2 linked regions of the Azotobacter salinestris genome follow. The protein of the gene in region 1 interacts with the protein of each later gene in a pairwise test. Links are inferred from orthologs where the notes say so. Each region holds a gene or a part of one and is shown in the gene's direction. Other genes may lie near its edges.

What was found. The genes of interacting proteins can lie anywhere in the genome.
Region 2: the proteins of GCU53_RS02960 (region 1) and GCU53_RS15030 interact in binary tests that used the Escherichia coli proteins (3 or more experiments, as listed by UniProt). The link is inferred for Azotobacter salinestris from one-to-one orthologs.

Annotation. Positions count from the first base shown.
Region 1 is NZ_CP045302.1:644,989-648,730, reverse strand. The notes cover bases 174-3,530. They hold GCU53_RS02960 (2-oxoglutarate dehydrogenase E1 component), read left to right. Parts: upstream 174-498; coding sequence 499-3,330; downstream 3,331-3,530. Other genes in these bases: sucB (dihydrolipoyllysine-residue succinyltransferase), read left to right, coding at 3,373-3,530; GCU53_RS02965 (succinate dehydrogenase iron-sulfur subunit), read left to right, coding at 174-256. Also shown: more of GCU53_RS02965, read left to right, coding at 1-173; more of sucB, read left to right, coding at 3,531-3,742. UniProt on the Escherichia coli protein: E1 component of the 2-oxoglutarate dehydrogenase (OGDH) complex which catalyzes the decarboxylation of 2-oxoglutarate, the first step in the conversion of 2-oxoglutarate to succinyl-CoA and CO(2).
Region 2 is NZ_CP045302.1:3,242,963-3,245,844, forward strand. It holds GCU53_RS15030 (ATP-binding cassette domain-containing protein), read left to right. Parts: upstream 1-427; coding sequence 428-2,338; downstream 2,339-2,882. Other genes in the region: GCU53_RS15025 (TIGR02444 family protein), read right to left, coding at 1-377; GCU53_RS15035 (FeoA family protein), read left to right, coding at 2,468-2,767; feoB (ferrous iron transporter B), read left to right, coding at 2,775-2,882. UniProt on the Escherichia coli protein: Genetic data indicate it may be involved in ribosome assembly or function.

The DNA of each region.
Region 1 (3,742 bases):
CTGCTCGACCTCCTGCCCGTCTTTCTGGTGGAACCCGGACAAGTTCCTCGGTCCCGCTGCACTGCTGCAGGCTTATCGCTTCCTGGCCGACAGTCGTGACACCAAGACCCAGGACCGTCTGGCTGCCATGGACGACCCGTTCAGCGTATTCCGTTGCCGCGGCATCATGAACTGTGTGTATGTCTGCCCGAAAGGCCTGAACCCGACCAAGGCCATCGGTCACGTGCGCGACATGCTGCTGCGTAGCGGTACCTGATCGGTTCTTGGCAATACCGTATACCTGCGGCGTCGGGAGCGATCCTGGCGCCGCAGTCGAAGATGGATCCGCAGCTCATGAAGCCGCGCTCCTATGAAGAATTTGACTAGCAGGGGCATCCGGGCAGGCGTCCGGACTATCTGTGGGATCCGTAGTGGCTTTACCAAAGTCGCTGCTTCATGACTTTGGAACGACCATGTGCGGCTCACGCCGATGGTGTCCCCTCACAAGGGTGACCAAGCATGCAAGATAGCGTTATGCAACGCATGTGGAACAGTGCCCACCTTTCCGGTGGAAATGCTGCTTATGTGGAAGAGCTCTACGAGCTTTACCTGCACGACCCCAACGCTGTGCCCGAAGAGTGGCGCACCTATTTCGAGAAACTGCCCGCCGAAGCCGGCACCTCCTCCGACGTTCCACACGCTCCCGTCCGCGACCAGTTCGTTCTGTTGGCCAAGAACCAGCGTCGCGCACAGCCGGTCGCAACCTCCAGCGTAAGCACCGAACACGAGAAGAAGCAGGTCGAAGTCCTGCGTCTGATCCAGGCCTACCGCATGCGCGGCCATCAGGCCTCGCAACTGGACCCGCTCGGTCTTTGGCAGCGCACCGCGCCCTCCGATCTGTCGATCACTCATTACGGGCTGACCAACGCCGATCTGGACACCACCTTCCGCACCGGCGAACTCTACATCGGTAAGGAAGAAGCGACCCTACGCGAAATCCTGCAGGCATTGCAGGAGACATATTGCCGCACTATCGGCGCCGAGTTCACCCATATCGTCGATTCCGAGCAGCGCAACTGGTTCGCCCAGCGCATGGAGAGCGTGCGTGGTCGCCCGGTTTACTCCAAAGAGGTGAAAGGCCACCTCCTCGAGCGCCTGACCGCTGCCGAAGGCCTGGAGAAGTACCTGGGCACCAAGTACCCGGGCACCAAGCGTTTCGGTCTGGAAGGCGGCGAGAGCCTGGTTCCGGTTGTCGACGAGATCATCCAGCGCTCCGGCTCCTACGGCACCAAGGAAGTCGTCATCGGCATGGCCCACCGCGGCCGTCTGAACCTGCTGGTCAATGCGCTGGGCAAGAACCCGCGCGACCTGTTCGACGAGTTCGAAGGCAAGAAGATGGTCGAGCTGGGCTCCGGTGACGTGAAGTACCACCAGGGCTTCTCCTCCAACGTGATGACCCCGGGTGGCGAAGTGCACCTGGCCATGGCATTCAACCCGTCGCACCTGGAAATCGTCTCCCCAGTGGTCGAAGGCTCCGTGCGTGCCCGTCAGGACCGTCGTGGCGACGCTATCGGCGACAAGGTGGTACCGATCTCCATCCACGGCGACTCGGCCTTCGCCGGTCAAGGCGTGGTGATGGAAACCTTCCAGATGTCGCAGATCCGCGGCTACAAGACGGGCGGTACCATCCACATCGTGGTCAACAACCAGGTTGGCTTCACCACCAGCAACCCGGCCGATACCCGCTCCACCGAGTACTGCACCGATCCGGCGAAGATGATTCAGGCACCGGTCCTGCACGTCAACGGCGACGATCCTGAAGCCGTGCTGTTCGTAACTCAGCTGGCCGTCGACTACCGCATGCAATTCAAGCGCGACGTGGTCATCGATCTGGTTTGCTACCGCCGTCGCGGCCACAACGAGGCCGACGAGCCGAGCGGCACCCAGCCGCTGATGTACCAGAAGATCGCCAAGCAGCGCACCACCCGCGAGCTGTACGCCGATGCCCTGGTCAAGGAAGGCAGCCTGAGCCAGGAAGAAGTCCAGGCCAAGGGTGACGAGTACCGTACCGCGCTGGACAACGGTCAGCACGTGCTCAAGAGCCTGGTCAAGGAGCCGAACACCGAGCTGTTCGTCGACTGGACCCCGTACCTGGGCCACGCCTGGACTGCTCGTCACGACACCAGCTTCGACCTGAAGACCCTGCAGGAGCTGAACGCCAAGCTGCTGCAGATCCCGGAAGGTTTCGTCGTGCAGCGCCAGGTCGCCAAGATCCTCGAGGATCGCGACCGTATGGGCGTCGGCGCCATGCCGATCAACTGGGGCTGCGCCGAGACCCTGGCCTACGCCACCTTGTTGAAGGAAGGCCATCCGGTGCGCATCACTGGCCAGGACGTCGGTCGTGGCACCTTCTCGCACCGCCATGCCGTGCTGCACAACCAGAAGGACGCCAGCCGCTACATCCCGCTGCAGAACCTCTATGAGGGGCAGCCGACGTTCGAGCTGTACGACTCCTTCCTTTCGGAAGAGGCGGTGCTCGCCTTCGAATACGGCTACGCCACTACCACGCCGAACGCGCTGGTGATCTGGGAAGCCCAGTTCGGTGACTTCGCCAACGGTGCCCAGGTGGTGATCGACCAGTTCATCAGCAGCGGCGAGACCAAGTGGGGCCGTCTGTGCGGCCTGACCATGCTGCTGCCGCACGGCTACGAAGGTCAGGGGCCGGAGCACTCCTCCGCCCGTCTGGAGCGCTACCTGCAGCTGTGCGCCGAGCAGAACATCCAAGTCTGCGTGCCGACCACCCCGGCGCAGGTCTACCACATGCTGCGTCGCCAGGTGATCCGCCCGCTGCGCAAGCCGCTGGTGGTCCTGACGCCGAAGTCGCTGCTGCGCCACAAGGCGGCGATCTCCACCTTGGAGGATCTGGCTCACGGCTCCTTCCATCCGGTCCTGCCGGAGGTCGACAGCCTCGATCCGAAGAAGGTCGAACGTCTGGTCCTGTGCAGCGGCAAGGTTTACTACGACCTGCTGGACAAGCGCCGTGCCGAGGGCCGCGAGGACATCGCCATCGTTCGCATCGAGCAGCTCTATCCGTTCCCGGAAGAGGAGCTGGCCGAGGTCATGGCGCCCTACACCAACCTCAAGCACGTGGTCTGGTGTCAGGAAGAGCCGATGAACCAGGGGGCCTGGTATTGCAGCCAGCATCACATGCGTCGTGTCGCCAGCGCGCACAAGAAGGACCTGTTCCTTCAGTATGCCGGTCGCGAAGCCTCGGCCGCTCCGGCTTGCGGTTACGCGTCGATGCATGCCGAGCAGCAGGAAAAACTGCTGCAGGATGCTTTCACTGTTTAATGCCTTCTCGCAGAAGCAACGAATAAATAGGAATCTTAGATAATGGCTATCGATATCAAAGCCCCGACTTTCCCGGAATCGATCGCGGACGGCACTGTTGCCACCTGGCACAAGAAGCCCGGCGAAGCCGTCAAGCGTGACGAGCTGATCGTCGACATCGAGACCGACAAGGTCGTGATGGAAGTGCTTGCCGAGGCGGACGGCGTGATTGCCGAGATCGTCAAGAACGAAGGCGACACCGTGCTCAGCGGCGAACTGCTCGGCAAGCTGACCGAAGGCGGCGCTGCCACTGCCGCTCCGGCTGCCGCCCCGGCTCCGGCTGCTGCCGCTCCGGCTGCCGCTGCCGCTCCGGCCGCTGCCGAGGCGCCGATCCTGTCCCCGGCTGCTCGCAAGATCGCCGAGGAAAACGCCA
Region 2 (2,882 bases), 2.6 Mb from region 1 along the record:
GGCTTCGCGGCGGTGGGCATTGCCGGCCAGTCGCGGCAGGCCGTCTCCAGGCGCTGCAGCAGCGCCCATTCGGCATCCAGCTCCAGAGCTTTCAGCCGCTCGCGCAGCTCGTCCAGAACGAGATCGCCGCGGGCTGCCGGGCGCCAGTCCTGGCGCAGCTGCCGCAGTGGCGCGATCACCTGTCTCTGCCAGGGGTGCGCCAGCCGATGCAGTTCGGCGCAGCGCTCGGCGGTGCAGTCAACGCCGCGTGCCTCCAGCCAGGCGCCGCAGAGCAGCAGGCAGACATCGGCCCCCCCGGCCTGCAGACTCAGGCAGGCGGCCTCGACACCGGGGCGCTGGTACAACTGCAGGGCGAAGGCCCTCAGCTCGAGCGGCATGTCCTGTCTCTCCGCGGCGCGCGGCGAAGCTGATAAACTCCGCCGCCATCATGATCCGAATCCAGCATCTTACCCTGCAACGTGGTCCGCAGCGTCTGCTCGAGGACGCCGAACTGACCCTGCACGCCGGCCAGAAGGTCGGCCTCATCGGTGCCAACGGTGCCGGCAAATCCACCCTGTTCGCCCTGCTGCTCGGCGAGCTCTTGCCCGATGCCGGCGACTGCCAGCTGCCGCCGGACTGGCGCATCGCCCATATGCGTCAGGAGATCGACGACCTCGAGCGCCGGGCGGTCGACTACGTGCTCGACGGCGACGACAACCTGCGGCGCATCCAGCGCGAGCTGGCGGCTACGGAGTCGAGCCACGACGGTGCGGCCATCGCCCGCCTGCATACCGAACTGGACAGCGCCGACGGCTATACGGCCGATGCCCGGGCGCGCAAGCTGCTGGCCGGGCTGGGGTTCGCCGCCGAGCAGATGGAGCGTCGCGTCGGCGATTTCTCCGGTGGTTGGCGGATGCGCCTGAACCTGGCGCAGGCGCTGATGTGCCCCTCCGATCTGCTGCTGCTCGACGAACCGACCAACCACCTCGACCTCGATGCCATCCTCTGGCTGGAGGACTGGCTGAAGGGCTATCCGGGCACCCTGCTGCTGATTTCCCACGACCGCGACTTCCTCGATGCTGTGGTCGATCACGTGGCGCACCTGGACCAGCGCAGGCTGACCCTCTACCGTGGTGGCTACTCGGCCTTCGAGCGCACCCGCGCCGAGCGCCTGGCCCAGCAGCAGCAGGCCTACGAGAAGCAGCAGGCGCAGCGTGCCCACATGGAGAGCTTCATCCGCCGCTTCAAGGCCAAGGCGACCAAGGCACGCCAGGCGCAGAGCCGGATCAAGGCGCTGGAGCGACTGGAGGAGCTGGCACCGGCGCATGTGGACTCGCCCTTCGATTTCCGCTTCCGCGAGGCCGACAAGGTTTCCAGCCCGCTGCTCGACATGGCCGAAGGTCGGCTCGGCTACGGCGACAAGGCTGTGCTGGAGAAGGTCAAGCTGCAACTGGCACCTGGCGCGCGCATCGGTCTGCTCGGTCCCAACGGCGCCGGCAAGTCGACCCTGATCAAGACCCTCGCCGGCGAGCTGCCACCGCTGTCCGGGCGCCTGGTCCGCGGTGAGAACCTGGTGGTCGGCTACTTCGCCCAGCACCAGCTGGATGCCCTGGACGTCAAGGCCAGTCCGCTGCTGCACCTGCAGCGCATCGCCCCCGGCGAGCGCGAGCAGACCCTGCGCGATTTTCTCGGCGGCTTCGATTTCCGCGGCGCACGCTGCGACGAGCCGGTGGGCAATTTCTCCGGTGGCGAGAAGGCCCGTCTGGCCCTGGCGTTGATCGCCTGGGGCAAGCCTAATCTCCTGCTGCTCGACGAGCCGACCAACCACCTCGACCTGGAGATGCGCCTGGCCCTGACCCTGGCCCTGCAGGATTTCGAGGGCGCGGTGCTGGTGGTTTCCCATGACCGTCATTTGCTCAAGAGCACCACCGACGAGTTTCTGCTGGTCGCCGACGGCCGTGTGCAGGCGTTCGACGGCGACCTCGAGGATTATGCCCGCTGGCTGGTGGACTATCGTGCCCGCCAGACGCCGGCCGGCGATCCCGCTGCAAGTGGCGACAAGACCGACAGGCGCGCCCAGCGCCAGGCCGCCGCTGCCCTGCGGCAGCAGCTGGCGCCGCACCGGCGCCAGGCGGAGAAGCTCGAGCAGGAGCTCGGTCGCGTACAGGAAAAGCTCGCCGGCCTGGAGGCCCGGCTCGGCGATGCGGTGCTGTACGAGGCGGCACGCAAGGACGAGCTGCGCGAGCTGCTGGCCGAACAGGCGAAACTCAAGAGTCGCGAGGGGGAGCTGGAGGAGGCCTGGCTGGAGGCGCTGGAAACCCTCGAGGCCCTTCAGGCCCAGCTGGAGGCCGGCGCTTGAGGGTGTCGCCGGGGAAGGCGAGGGCCTGATCTGCGACGGAGCGGGGCCGGTGTGCCGACCCAGAAGCGTGTTGCGCTCGGCTTTCGCATCCGCCACTATTAATAATCACTCTCGATTATGAGACGTAGAATGTCCAGTAAGACCATTGGTGGAGCTGTCTTGCCATCCGTCCATACGCCGCTGTATCGACTCCCCAAGGGCGCCAAGGCCACGGTTGTGGACGTGGTTTCCCACACCGTGTTCGGCGATCTGGACGATCAGGTGACGTTACGGCTGAAGGAGCTGGGTTTCTTGCCCGGAGCCACGCTGGAGGTCATCGGCTTTGGCCTGTTCGGTGCCGACCCGATTGCCGTGCGTATCAATGGCACCAAGTTCGGCCTGCGCCGCGCCGAGGCCGAGAAAGTCCTCGCTATCCTTCACCCCGCGTGACGTCCTTATGTCTCAACCTGTTTTGCACTTTGCTCTGGTGGGCAACCCCAACTGCGGCAAGACCGCGCTCTTCAACTGTCTGACCGGCGCCAAGGCCAAGGTGGCGAACTACGCC